DNA from 2 places in the Companilactobacillus muriivasis genome. Region 1 is predicted to be linked to the other one. Evidence: a T-box and tRNA genes for the amino acid it is inferred to sense, from the RefSeq annotation. Region 1 holds a T-box; the other holds one or more tRNA genes.

What was found. The T-box of region 1 lies ahead of asnS (asparagine--tRNA ligase). A T-box ahead of a tRNA ligase gene usually reads a tRNA of that ligase, here a tRNA-Asn.
Region 2: it has a tRNA-Asn gene. The T-box ahead of asnS (asparagine--tRNA ligase) is inferred to sense a tRNA for this amino acid. The anticodon was not compared.

The regions. Positions count from the first base shown of each region.
Region 1 covers NZ_BTTQ01000002.1:71,857-79,319, reverse strand. Annotated here, with positions in the region: gene AAA923_RS03200 (histidine phosphatase family protein) at 1-478, shown strand, start outside; gene AAA923_RS03195 (tRNA dihydrouridine synthase) at 609-1,607, shown strand; gene AAA923_RS03190 (hypothetical protein) at 1,659-1,820, opposite strand; gene AAA923_RS03185 (DUF1700 domain-containing protein) at 1,801-2,361, opposite strand; gene AAA923_RS03180 (PadR family transcriptional regulator) at 2,354-2,671, opposite strand; gene asnS (asparagine--tRNA ligase) at 2,982-4,373, opposite strand; T-box leader at 4,433-4,665, opposite strand; gene AAA923_RS03170 (alpha/beta hydrolase) at 5,072-5,788, shown strand; gene AAA923_RS03165 (hypothetical protein) at 5,872-6,561, shown strand; gene AAA923_RS03160 (nucleoside/nucleotide kinase family protein) at 6,635-7,180, shown strand; gene AAA923_RS03155 (collagen-binding domain-containing protein) at 7,200-7,463, opposite strand, start outside.
Region 2 covers NZ_BTTQ01000011.1:15,694-23,156, reverse strand. Annotated here, with positions in the region: gene AAA923_RS11105 (leucine-rich repeat protein) at 1-1,296, opposite strand, end outside; gene AAA923_RS12345 (DUF6290 family protein) at 1,831-1,974, shown strand; gene AAA923_RS11100 (hypothetical protein) at 2,210-2,392, opposite strand; gene AAA923_RS11095 (MerR family transcriptional regulator) at 2,640-3,017, opposite strand; gene AAA923_RS11090 (SDR family oxidoreductase) at 3,030-3,773, opposite strand; tRNA gene AAA923_RS11085 (tRNA-Thr) at 4,058-4,130, opposite strand; tRNA gene AAA923_RS11080 (tRNA-Asn) at 4,217-4,289, opposite strand; gene serS (serine--tRNA ligase) at 4,354-5,643, opposite strand; gene AAA923_RS11070 (amino acid permease) at 6,119-7,463, opposite strand, start outside.

The DNA.
Region 1 (7,463 bases):
TATCCACGACTTTGATGAAGTTTATTCAAGTCCTTTGAAACGTGCTGTTGAAACGGCTGAAATTTTGAATCAAGGTGTTCATGAAATTCAACTTGATAACCGTCTAGCTGAAATTAACTATGGCTCATGGGACGGGCTTCCCGTTGATGAAGTAGTCGACAAGCATCCCGATGGCTTTGACGAAAATGGTTATATCACAGAAGACTACATTAAATACGCCAAAAATGGTGAATCATATCAAACAGTTTGGGCACGTGTTCAAGACTTTATCAACGATATGAAAAACAAAGGTGACGAGAAAATTATGATTGTTTGCCACGGTTTCGTTACGCGTTCATTCGTCAAATTGGTTACGAAAGCTCCAGATATTGAAGATATTGTTGAGCCCGACAATGCCAGTGTTACAAAAATCAAGATTTCAAACGCCAGTCACCGACCTTATTTAGCTTATTATGGTCGTCTAGAAAATATTAAATAAAATATTATGAAGATATCTCAATTCGTGAGGTATCTTTTTTTAAATCAATCATTAGATTCTAAGGCCATAAACTAGTAGTATATAAGGATACGAAAAAAACACTTTTAAACAAATAAAGAGGTAATTCAGTTTGACAGAATCAACATTTTGGCCAACAATTTCAGCCCAAGCAAAATCAGAACATCGTCCCTTCTTCACAATGGCACCAATGGAAGCCGTCAGTAACACGGTCTTCCGCCAAGTCATCACTCATGCTTGCCCACCAGACACATTCTTCAGTGAATTCGTCTATGCGAAAAGTATCACTGATCCAAATACCAAATTTCCTGTTCACGGTCGACTTTACGTTGATTCACGCGAGAAAAAACGTCCAGTAGTTCAACTTTGGGGCAATGAGGCAGAAGACTTTGAAAAAGCTTCTGTCTCTTTGAAAGAGCAAGGTTTTGAAGCTATTGACATCAATATGGGCTGTCCTGATGGGACTGTCATTAAAAATCATGGTGGCAGCGACTTAATCAGAAATCATCAATGGGCTCAAGAAGTGATTGCAGCTGCTAAAACTTCTGATCTGGCTGTCAGTGCCAAAACTCGACTTGGTTACAGTAAAGTTGAAGAATTCAAAGATTGGATTCCTTTCCTATTAGAGCAACACGTTGACGTCTTAACTGTTCATTTGCGTACTAAAATGGAAATGAGTAAAGTTCCTGCTCACCTCGAAGTAATTGACGACATGATTAAAATGCGTGATGAAATTGCGCCAGAAACTTTGATTCAAATCAACGGTGACATTTCGGACTATCAAGCTGGTTTGAAACTAGCGAAACAGCATCCCGGATTGGATGGCATCATGATTGGTCGTGGTGTTTTCGCTAATCCATTTGCTTTTGAAAAAGAACCAAAGAAACATTCACTAGATGAATTATTGGATTTGCTACAAATGCAGTTAAACCTCTTTGATGATTTTTCTAAGCATTATGACATGCCACGTTTCCCTTCACTCAAGCGTTTCTTCAAGATTTATGCTCGTCCAGAATTGGGAGCAACTGACTTGAGAAATGCGATGATGGATACTAAATCTACTGACGATGTTAGAAAGATTTTGGCTGAGAAAGATAAATATTTGAAATAAAATAAAGGTTTCGTAAGTTTGAATTATACTTACGAAACCTTTTTTGCTATCTTAGTTCCATTTAATCGGAGCATACCAGCTACCACCATGGCCAATTAAAGCACTGATATCAAAGTTCAGACTGAATAGTGTTGCTAACACAAGTACAATTCCAACTATGATAAGAATTGTTCCCCAAAAAATAATTTTTGAATTAATTTTTAACAAGTCCATTTTTAATTCTCCTAACATTAAATTTTCTAAATAGATATCTATTAAAATTGAAAAGTTTCTGAGTTAAATACACAAAAAGTTGTTCTACCAATAATGAGCCACCTAAGAATAATAAGCCGATGCCGAGTTGAAAACCACCGTATAGCAAGCCTACTTTAAACATTACGACGAAACTACCAACCAGTATCCATCCACCAGCGATAACGAAACTTACGGCAATGAGTAAAACTGCAAATAATAAAAGGACTGGCACTAAGTATGCTGCCAACAAAAGTGGTCCCCAAACTGGCAATGATCCAATCAACAACGCACTCTTCAAACGATCACTCGTCTGTGGTATTTCAACATCATTGTCTGAAATAATTTCTACCAATACTTTTTTGACCCCACCGACCTTTTCAACCGCCTCAGTTTCAGTAGCACCATTTTCAATTAAATCATCCAAATATTCTGAATAATAATCGAGATAATCATCAGCATTCTTAACACCAAATTTTTGTAATTGCTTTTTTAATGTCTTTAAAAAAATTTGTTTATTCATCAATCTCTGCCCCTTTTATAAAACCAATAATTTTTTCAACTTGACCCCATTCGCCAACAAATTCAGCAATTTCCTGCCGACCAACATCAGTTATTTGATAATATTTTCGCACACGATTATTGTGAATTTTGCTTTTAGTCGTAATCGCCTTTTTCGCCAGAAGTCGCTTTAAAATTGGATACAATGTTGATTCAGATACTTCAATCAACGGTGCCAAATCATTGATAATGGCATACCCATATGATTCCTTCCGTTCTAGCTCGGCTAATACGCAAATATCTAATAATCCCTTTTTTAATTGTGTATTCATTTTATACCTCGTTATACAAAGTATTATGTATTAGGATGTATTATTTGTCAATATAAAAAAATAGCTATCGAATATTTTAAATTCGATAGCTATTTGATAATTATATATTGGCAGTGGCTCTAAAACGAGCTACACAAGGGCAACTCCCTCCGCTCAGGAGCTGACCTCCCTTGTTCTGCTCTCTAACTGAAACGAGTTCCACAAGCCAATTTCTTCCGCTTTGCCTAACTTCCCAAATCATCCGCAAAGTTCTGCGGATAATTCGTGAAGTCATGCAAATGCTCGGAAATTCCCGGGCTTGCTCCACTCTCTAAAACTCAGCATTACCTGGTGTTCTAGGATAAGCAATGACATCTCTGATATTTTCCATACCTGTGATGTACATGATCAATCTTTCAAATCCAATACCGAAACCTGAGTGAACTGTACCACCATACTTACGTAATTCTAAGTACCACTTGTAGTCGTCTTCGTTCATATCAAGTTCAGCCATTCTTGCTTCTAGCTTATCAAGACGTTCCTCACGTTGTGAACCACCAATTAATTCACCGATTTCGGGAACTAACAAGTCAGCTGCAGCAACGGTCTTGCCATCTTCATTAGCACGCATGTAGAATGCCTTGAATTCCTTTGGATAGTCAGTAATAAATACTGGCTTCTTGTAAACTTTTTCTGATAAGTAACGTTCATGTTCTGAATCTAAGTCAAGTCCCCAGTAAGGTTTAACTTCGAATTCAACATCTGTTGCTTTTTCCAAAATATCGATAGCGTCAGTATAAGTTACATGGGCAAATTCTTCGCCAGCTGTAGCTTTCAAACGGTCAATCAAAGTATTATCAACGTTTTCGTTCAAGAAATCTAATTCTTCTTTAGCATGATCCATAACGTAGTTAATAACATACTTCAACAACTCTTCTGAACAATCCATTTCATCTTTCAAGTCAGCGAAAGCCATTTCTGGTTCAATCATCCAGAATTCAGATGCGTGACGACCAGTATGTGAGTTTTCAGCTCTAAATGTAGGACCGAATGTATAAACGTTTCTAAATGCCAAAGCAAATGGTTCAACTTCCAGTTGTCCACTAACTGTTAGGTTAGTTTCTTTTCTAAAGAAGTCTTCACTGTAATCAACTTTGCCATCGTCTGTCTTAGGTACGTTGTTCATGTCCAAAGTTGTTACTTCAAACATTTCACCGGCACCTTCGGCATCAGAACTAGTGATGATTGGTGTGTGAACATAAACGAAATCGTGTTGTTGCAGGTATTCGTGGATAGCAAAAGCAGCTAGTGAACGGATACGGAATACTGAATAGAATGTGTTAGTTCTAGGACGCAAATGGGCAATTGATCTCATAAATTCGTATGAGTGAGCCTTCTTTTGTAATGGATAATCGGCGTCAGAAGCACCTTCTTCAATAATTTCAGTAGCGTGAATTTCGAAAGGTTGTTGTGCCTTAGGAGTTAGTGCCAATTCACCAACAACCTTGATAGTTGTACTGATTGGGAACTTAACAACTTCAGCGTAATTTTCCATATCGCTAGTCATAACAACTTGAACATTCTTAAAGAATGAACCGTCATTTAATTCAATAAAGCCAACTCGTTTTGAACCTCTGATTGTACGAATCCAACCAGAAACAGTGATTTGGTCACCGTCAGCAAATTCTTTTTTGTATAAATCTTTAACTAAAACGTTTTGCATTGATTTCTCCTTATATTCTCGGAATACTATAGACGAAAAAAAGATCCTCCATCCCCAATAAAAGGGACGAAAGATCTTTCCGCGGTACCACCCAAGTTTTTTATAAAAAAACACCTCAAAGTACATTAAATACTTGCCAATTGTAACGTACTGGTTGACGTCTAAACCTACTCTCGAAATTTCAGCTAGAAGAACAAAGATGTTTTTCGTATATACCGACACGCCAAGCTCTCACTACCCTTGACTCCCTGTGGATAAAGTATATAGTACTCCTTCTTTTAATATCTAAAACATATTAATTTTCTTAAATGTAGCATATTTTTATACAGGTTGTAAAGTACAATATTGATATACGTATGGTGATCCCGTCTCCAGAGCTGGGAAATATTCACTAGCTGTGCGGTACGGCCCGAGCCAAAGTACGGTCTCGAACCTCGGTTTGAAGCCTTGATACAGTTCGTCAAGTCTCCAAACACGCCCGGTGGTATAAGGACGGGAAAAATTTCCCGTCCTTATACCACTACCACGGCACACAAATATTTCCCAGCTCTTCCGACTAGTTAATCCGGTAAAAATTGAATGTAAAAGTATACAAATATATTTATAGCCAGATTACTTTAGACAACGAAACATTAGTATCAGATTATCAACTAACACATACGTTTTTATATAGATATTTTAGGATCGGGGTTTAAATTATGAAAAAATCAGTAAAATGGCTACTTGGCATTGTCATTACACTTCTCGCACTGGTGTTAATCATGCTTGCTGTGGTCAAAAATAAGGAGTATCAACCATCCACGGCAGCCAATTCTGCGGCGGAAAATAGTACGATTATAGACAATACCATCAAGTTTTCTGGTGATGACAGCAAGCCTAAAGTCATCTTTTACCCGGGTGCTTTAGTTGATCCCAAGAGTTACAGTATCTGGGCTAACAAGGTGGCACAAGCGGGTTACAGCGTTTATATCGTTCGTTTTCTACTCGACTTAGCTGTCTTAAATGCTAATGCAGCAGCCAAGGTACAAGGCAATTCCGATTACGTTATCGGCGGTCATTCCCTAGGTGGCACGATGGCTTGTCGTTATGCCAAAAATCATTCAAAAAAGCTCAAAGGAGTCTTCCTTTTAGCAAGTTATCCTGAAAAAAAAGGTGATTTACATGAAATAAAAGTACCAATTATCTCACTAACTGGAACAAATGACGGAGTTTTAAACTATACCAATTATAAAAAAGCTAAAAAATTACTGCCAAATAATACTATTTATGAACAGATTTCTGGTGGTAATCATGGTGGCTTTGGTAGCTACGGCAAGCAGTCTGGCGATAATGCTGCATCTATCAGCAACGCGAAACAGCAAAATATTATAAGTACATTATTAATAAATTGGTTAAATCACCGCATTAGTGAATAAACTAAAACGTTTTCATAGATTTCCACAAAAGCGCATACATTTTTGTTATACTGGGTTTAGTTGTTACATCTTTTGGGGGAAATATGACTATCTTAATTAATAAAAATATCAATTTATCTGCTGATTCAAAAACATTCATTGAACAATATATCAATTACGTACACGATGTTAACCCGAAGGATATTTATGAGGGTTTGAATAATAAACAAATATTGAAGAATAAATTTATCTTTCAAATTTATCAACTTGAGAATTTGGATCTTGCTGACGTCGACTTGCACGTTACTAACAACACAGTTTACGTCTTGGCACGATTCTGGAATTCCAAAATCATTAATATTGGGACAATTCCTTTGACTAAGGGTCTTAAAATGGCCTTAGCACAAGATTCGTACCCTACACTTTCAATTGCCGGCGGTAACTATAAAAAGGTTGTCACGGATGAGTATGGCGAAGACAGCATCGTTGATGACTTTGAACCATATCAATTAACTTTGGCAGTTCATAAAGCTGAACCAATCGACAATCGCGTTGAAAAAATTGATACAATTTATCACTATGCTTTTAAGAGTGAACAGAGTTTGGTAACAATTTCAAAAAATATGATGCGTTGTTTCGCAGTCTTTGGATTATTGCTAGGATTAGGATTCATGTTCCTGGGATTTTTCCTAACTGGCTTGATGGTAATTATCGCTTTCTTCGGCGTTAACTCATACACATTATTGTTGGCAGATACGCACATGCAAACAGAACGTCAACGAGTCAATTCTTAATAACATCCCTTTGTGGGTGTTATTTTTTTCCATTAGCTATATAATCAACTCAAAAATTAAATGAGATGATTATTTGAAATCTAGTTATGTTGTCGTTGTTAGCGGTGTTACAGGTGGTGGTAAAACAACTTTAATCAATGCCCTAAATAAAAAATTAAATAGTTTCGTGATTTCTTTTGACGATTATAATATTGATGCCCTTCCATCAGCGCCACCAATTGATACACCAGTAAAGGATGCAGTTAATCAATACGACATTAGTGCTTTAATGGCAGATTTGAAGAAAGTTAATAATCATTATCCATTTATCCTGATTGATTTTCCTTTCGGATATAAGAATAAAACTTTGAAGCCGTTTATTGATAAAGTGATTTATATTAAAACTCCATTGGATATTTGTTTGGCTCGTCAGATTACCCGCGACTATCAAGATAAATCAACTGATGAAATTATGTCATGGATGAGAACTTATCTCGACTTTGCTCGCCCTATCTTTGTTGATCATGATAAATTTGTCAGTAATGATGCTGATTTAGTGATTGATGGAACGCTGTCATTGAATGAAAAATTAAATTTAGTTTTAAAAACTATTCCATCAAAAAAAGACCTTTTGCAGTGACTGCGAAAGGCCTTTATTTTTAATCAACATCTACCTTCTTCTTTTTACGTTTAAAACCAAACATTGCTAACAGTACTCCAAAAATCATTCCCAAGAATCTGAATGTATCACGATTCGAGGTTTTTGGTAATGAGCTACTTGAGTCACTAGTATCGTTAGTAATCATTTCTCCAGCACTTTCCTTTGGCAATGGAGCATCTTGACTGGCAATGCTTTCAACTACCGGCTCCATTAAAGGATTGTTTGGATTTGCATTCTCATCAACTTCTTCAATATATGGACT
Region 2 (7,463 bases), on a different contig from region 1:
AACTCCAGTATTTAGCACTGTTATCTTATTATTCAATTTCAGACCAGTAATTTTATTGTTGGCAAAAGCATGATCACCCATTTGTACTATCTGATCAGGCAATGTCAGTTGATCAGTAATTTCGTTATTCTCGAAAACCCCAGTATTAAGTACCGTCAACTTATCATTAAAGTTAACTCCTGTGATTTTGTTATTAGTAAACGCATGGTCTCCTAATCCTGTTAGATTCTCAGGTAATGTTATGACTCCACCAATTTGATTATTTTCAAAAACTGAAGTATTAATATTTTTAAGACTTTTACCCAAAGTTAATTCAGTTATTTGATTATTTTCAAAAGCTTCATTGGCAATATCAGTTGTTTTATCAGGAATAACTAATTTATCAATATCATTATCTTTAAAAGCAGAATCATTAATTTGAGCAACCTGATTCAAATCAACATCCGTCAACCTGTTATCCTCAAACGCATTATCACCAATCGACCAAATACCATTGGGAAAACTAACTGAAGTCAACTTGTTCCCTTTAAAAGCACCCTGTGAAATCCACTGCAAATTATTACCCAGAGTAACCGAAGTCAAGCCGTCCACGATCGACAAGTTATCATTGCTACTGCCGTCATTATTAAAAGCATTATCACCAATTGCGATAACTGGTTGCCCATTGTAAGTATCCGGAATCGTAATATCCGTTGAATACTTGGGAGCAACTCCACCATTAGCAGCCTTTTGAGCCGCACCGGTATATCCAGTTACAGTGTAATAACCATTAGCATCTTTGCTAAAGCTGAAATCAGATGTTTCGTCAGTATCCTCTTGGACTTTGTTATCCGCTACATCAATTGATTTATCAGTATCATCAGTCTTCGTGACATCCAAAGTTGAATTCTCTTCTTGAGAGCCCTTATCCATTGCGGCATCAGAATCATCTCCAGATTCTTCATCCCCAGTATCAGACTCTGAAACACTTTTATCTTGGGTATCTGAATTACCACCAACAGTATTTCCAGCTTGAGTATCAGATGTACTTTCATCCTCAGTCTTTGACTCAACAGAATCACCAGTTTGTTTACCAACGCTAGAAGAATCATCGGAATCGCCTGAAGTACTATCACTTTCAGAATCATCCTCGACAACTTCTTTATCTGGATCATCTGCAACAACGACTGCTTTATTACCTGAACCGGATGTTGGATCCGCTTTAACATTGGTTTCCGCCATCATACCAGCACTCAAACCGACTAACGTGGCGCTGGCTACCAATAAATTGCGCTCAATTTTACGTGTATTTATCAATTAAAAAATACCAATCACCCGTATATTCACAGATGTCCTTTCGTTAATATAAATTAATTTATACAAGACGATATTAATCTTAACATAATTACTTAAAATCACTTTATAAAAAGGTATCTTTATAAATATGACTAAATTGTGTTAATCTGTGCCAATCATTCATAAAGAAAACTATTTTTATTTAAACTTATGACAAATTCTACTTTGATGATCCACGTCATACGAAAAATCATCAAATATATTTTACCTACTGGACTAAGTATAAAGCTACTTCAACTTCTAGTTAAACCCTTTGAGGACAAGAAAAAAGAGAAACGCTACGCGTTTCTCCTGGGAGTTTGTATCATATTTCATTATCTAAAATGTATCTATAACCATTAGCAAGTACATTATAACAGCATTGCCAAACTATTTCATGTATTCGAACTGTATTTCCTAAAAATCAACTAAATTTAGATAATCTATTATTTGATAAATGCAACAATAAATTATAAATCGCACTGATGCTTATATTTTGACGATATTAGGCCTATTTTGGATCAAAGTTTTGCGAATAAAAAACTGGAAGATGAATACGATCGGCAAACTGCTGACTTAGCCCACAAACGTTGGATTAAAGACGACAAGAAGACCGTTTCCATGGAGGACATAATGGAAGAGTTTGCCAATCTTTCGTAAGTTATAAACTTTGATTCAAGCACGATTGATAACCATCAGGCCCAATCAATGATTCACTGGCTATGTCATAATATCGATGGTATTGATGAACTTAAAACGAACTTAAAACAATTAGCTATCCACTTGTGGGTGGCTTTTTTGTTCGAATTTTAGAGTTAGTGATTGTTCAATTATCATTTCAAAAAATAAAAAGACCTAATCCTACAAATAATAGAATTAGGTAAATTTCAAATAATTAAATTTTTGAGAGTCTTTTTACTACAGATGAAATTTTCGGATTATTTAGAATTTCGTTTGTATTCTTTTTAATCTCATCTTTATCATTAAATAATTTCTTTGCAAAATCTTTTTTCGATGTAGATTTAATCAAGTCATTTTTAGATAGTGGCTGTTTTAAATTATATGCAGGCATTTTCATAATAAAGACCTCTTTCGTATTAGTGTAATGAATAATCGAATCAAAGTATAATTTGTTGTGCGCATAAAAAAGCCCCCTCCCTCAATCGAGAGCCATTTCTGGAAAAACATCGAATGAGAGAGGAGAAATTTAAATGACTAATGCTAGTTGAGTGTTATTGCAGTAACACTCGGAGTGAAATTCTATCAATTAATAGTAACTTCGAAATAATACTATCATGTTGCCTTATCTTTTGAAACACAAAAGCTTACTTCAATAACTTTCCATGATAACCTTCAACGTGAGTCTCATAGTGTTCAGACTTATCTTTAATAAGATCATAAGTATGCTGAATTTCATGGAGACGTTTAGCAATCGTATCCAATTGTTCACGCAACAAGTCTTTTCTCGCCTCGAGCGTAGCATCACCCTGTTTGAATAACGTGATATATTCGATTAAATATTCAATACTTACTCCAGCATCACGCATACACTTGGCAAAATTAATCCATTCAAGATCTTCTTCATCATAGTCTCGATAGCCTGCTTCATTGCGGCTTACTGGAGGAATGGCACCCTCACGTTCCCAATAACGTAATGTATCAGCTGGAATATTAAATTTAGCAGAAACTTCTTTTATTCTCATAATGACCACATTTTACCATGGTTGGTCGGTTGGACCTACTGTAAACTCACTAACATTTGTATCGGCCGGTTGGTCAATCGCAAAAGCAATCACATTGGCTACACGCTCAGGACTAATTTCATATTCATCATAAAGAGCTTGAGCACCCTTCAAAGTTTTCTTGTCAGTCGTAGTAGATAACAATTCAGTCTTAATAGCTGCCGGATAAATTGTTGCTGTACGGATATGACTGTTTTCTTGAGCAGATTCCATTCTCAAAACTTCCATTAAATCACGGACAGCCCACTTAGTAGCACCATAAACTGCACCACCTGGATAGGCTTTGAGACCAGCAACTGACGATGTTGTTATAACATGACCAGATTTTTGTGCTTTGAATGTTGGCAAAACTGCTGCGATTCCATTGAGGACACCTTTGATATTAACGTCAACCATGCTATTCCACTCATCGGTCTTCAATTCAGATAATGGTGAGTTAGGCATCAATCCAGCATTCAAAAAGATAACATCCAGCTTACCAAAAGTATCCTTAGCAAATTGAACAATTTTTTTATTAGCTTCTGCATCAGTCACATCGATTGTTTGATAAACGGCAGTTCCACCGTCTGATTCAATTTCTTTAACCAATTGTTGAAGCTTGTCCTCACGACGAGCACCTAAAACTAATTTTGCACCTTTACTTGCCAATAGTTTAGCTGTTGCGGCTCCAATACCAGATGAAGCACCTGTAATTAAAACAACTTTATCTTTAATCATATTTAAAACATCCCTTCGAAATTCGATAACCAAATACTAAACCTTTGAGTCGACTTCAAGGCAAGAGATATTTTTAAATAATTTTTTTATTCACGGATACCTTGTTGGGCATGGATTACGAGAATTATTTTGCACGGTTATTATTCCAACATCAAAATACGTGTGCCGTGCAAAATTTGTGCAAAGTAACTTCAAATTTCTCTATTTTTCTTCAAAACAAAAAGAGCTAAAAGCCTCTGTATCAGCTTTTAGCTCTTCTTTGATTTTCTTTAAACCACTCAATATGCCGTGTGCAGGAGTCGAACCTGTGACCGCCGGTTTACGATACCGATGCTCTACCAACTGAGCTAACACGGCTTAATAAAAAAATTACACCTAATTCCTATGAACTAGAAACTAGATGTAATTTATTTGACACCTAGGTAAATCCTAAGTATTTTCAACTCCGGTTGTCAGACTCGAACTGACGACAACCTGATTAACAGTCAGGTGCTCTACCAACTGAGCTAAACCGGAATAATTTAACAGCTCTTTAACAGAACTATTAAATTTTATCAATTTATAGACTTGAGGTCAATAACTATTTGGCATTTTCTTTAGTAATTTTTGTTACGCCACCCATGTATGGAACCAATACATCAGGAATAGTTACAGAACCGTCTTCGTTTTGATAATTTTCAAGGATTGCGGCAACAGTACGACCAGCAGCAAGACCTGAACCATTCAATGTGTGAGCCAACTTAGTCTTACCATTTTCGTCACGATATCTAATGTGAGCACGACGAGCTTGGAAATCAAGACAGTTAGAACAACTTGAAACTTCACGATACTTGTCTTGGGCAGGCATCCAAACTTCAAGGTCATAAGTCTTAGCTGAACTGAAACTGGCATCCCCACTTGAAAGCACGATAACGTGATATGGAAGTCCCAATTGTTTCAAAATGTTTTCTGCATTAGCAGTTAATTTTTCTAGTTCATTGTATGATTCTTCAGGTTTTGAAACTTTAACCATTTCAACCTTATTAAATTGGTGCATTCTGATCAAACCACGAGTATCACGACCAGCTGAACCTGCTTCAGAACGGAAGCATGGTGTCAAAGCTGTAACATACTTAGGCAAATCTTTTTCATCCAAAATCTTGTCAGCAAAGTAGTTTGTCAAAGGAACTTCGGCTGTAGGAATCAATGTCAAAGGATTTTCGTCAACTGTAACGGTATAAACATCTTCAGTAAACTTAGGGAATTGACTTGTACCAAACATGGCGTTGTTGTTAACCAAGTATGGAGGGATTACTTCTGTGTAACCTTCCTTTTGGTGTTGATCCAACATGAAGTTATAAACAGCACGTTCTAGACGAGCACCCATTCCGATATAGTAAACGAAACGTGAACCAGCAACTTTAGTAGCTTGTTCAAAGTCCAAGATACCTAGTTCTTCACCGATATCCCAGTGATGACGAGGCTTGAAACCTTCTGTAGGAATAGCGCCGACTTTTCTGATTTCAACATTTGTGCTGTCGTCAGGGCCAACAGGAACTGAATCATCAGGAATGTTAGGTAGACGAACTAAGATATAGTTCATTTTGCCTTCTGCTTCTTCAAGTTCAGCATCGATTTTCTTGATATCAGCACCGACTTGTTTCATAGCAGCAATTTCGTCACTAGCGTCTTCTTTATTACGTTTCTTAGTAGCGATACCTTGAGAAACATCGTTACGCTTCTTCTTTAAAGTTTCAGTTTGAACAAGTAAATCACGACGTTTTTCATCGTATGAAAGTAATTCATCGATTTCGTCAGCTGTTACGCCACGTGATGATAGTTTGTTCTTGATAAAATCAGGATCTTTTCTGATTAGTTTGATGTCTAACATGTGTTTTTTCTCTCCCTTGTTGTTTTTTGTTAATGCGTTACTTATGATTCTATAAGCTTGCCTGAATTATATAGGCAGTGGCTCTAAAACGAGCTACGACAGGGCAACTCCTTCCGCTTTTCATAGTTATGTGCATCGCCCGCAAAGTTCGGCGTGCAATCCACATAACTACGAAAATGCTCAGGAGCTAACCGCCCTGTCTTCGCTCTCTGAAATAAAAAAATAGCCGAATCATCCCCAATAAAGGGACGAATCGACCATTCGCGGTACCACCCAGTTTCAGCGTATATCAAATACACTGCACTTTCAGATTTTATCGGATCAAACCGAACGGCATTACCCGTCACCAGAATGCTGGAATAAAAACCATAACGATTTACACCAACCATCGTCTCTCTGAAAGGTTTTGTGAGTAGGCACTCTCTTAGCTTTTATATTCTTTGTTTATCATAATTTAATTTCTAATAAATTTCAACTAGTAGTGGCCACCATTTTTGGTTGCTTTGACATCTATATCTTCTAGCTTGATGAACTTGGTCTTATATCTAATCTTATAATAGATCCAGCAAACGAAGAGAATAATCAAACCACTATAACTGATCAAAAGTCGACCAACGTTGAAGTTAACCATTGAACGGACGTCTTGACCAAGGATAATAATAATACCTAAAACGATTGCCAATAAAGGTCCGAATGGGAACCATTTTGCTTTATACTTCAAATCGTCCAAATCATAGCCCTTATATACGTAGGCTTTTCTGAAACGATAATGTGAGAAAGCAATTCCCAACCATGCAATAAAACCTGTTAATCCGGAAGCTGCAACTAGCAATTCATAGAATGAATCACCGTACAAACTTGTGAACAGGGCAATACCACCGACTAAAGCTGTCAATAATAGTGAAAATACTGGAACACCACGGCCATTAGTTCTTTGGAAAGCCTTTGGTGCCATGCCATTTTTACTCATTGACCAAAGCATACGACTAGCAGCGTACAATCCTGAGTTTGCGGCTGAAATAACTGAAGTTAAGATAACCGCGTTCATGATACCAGCAGCTAGTGGAATACCAACTTTTTTGAAGACGATAGTAAATGGACTGATAGCAATATCGCCAGCGCCTGAACCTAGCAAGTTAGGACTTGTATAAGGAATCAAAGCACCAATAACGGCGATTGACAAAATATAGAATAATAAAATTCTCCAGAAAACCTGTTTGATAGCCTTAGGAATACTTTTTTCAGGAGTAGCTGATTCACCGGCTGTAATACCAATTAGCTCAGTCCCCTGAAACGAGAACCCGGCAACAACGAAGACGCTTAGGATTGCCGGCACGCCCCCAACAAATGGAGCATGTTTATAAGTATAGTTTGAAAGTCCAACGGAACCATGTCCGCCTAAAATACCCATAATAGTTAAAACACCACAGATCAAAAAGATAATTACGGCGGTAACTTTAATTGATGACAACCAATATTCTGTTTCACCAAATGAACCAACCGAAATGAAATTGATAATCAAGAGTACAATCATGAACGTCAAACTGACTTTCCACGACGACAAACCTGGGAACCAATACTTAACAACTAAAGAAATAGTGGAGAGATCAACCGCCAAAGTAATCGCCCAGTTGAACCAGTAATTCCAACCTAGTGCAAAACCGAAGGCAGGATCAATAAATTTTGTAGCATATGTTGCAAAAGACCCAGAAACTGGCATATAAGTTGCCATTTCTCCCAAACTAGTCATCAGGAAGTAAACCATAATACCGATAGCCACATACGCTATCAAGGCACCCCCCGGACCAGCTGTTGAAATT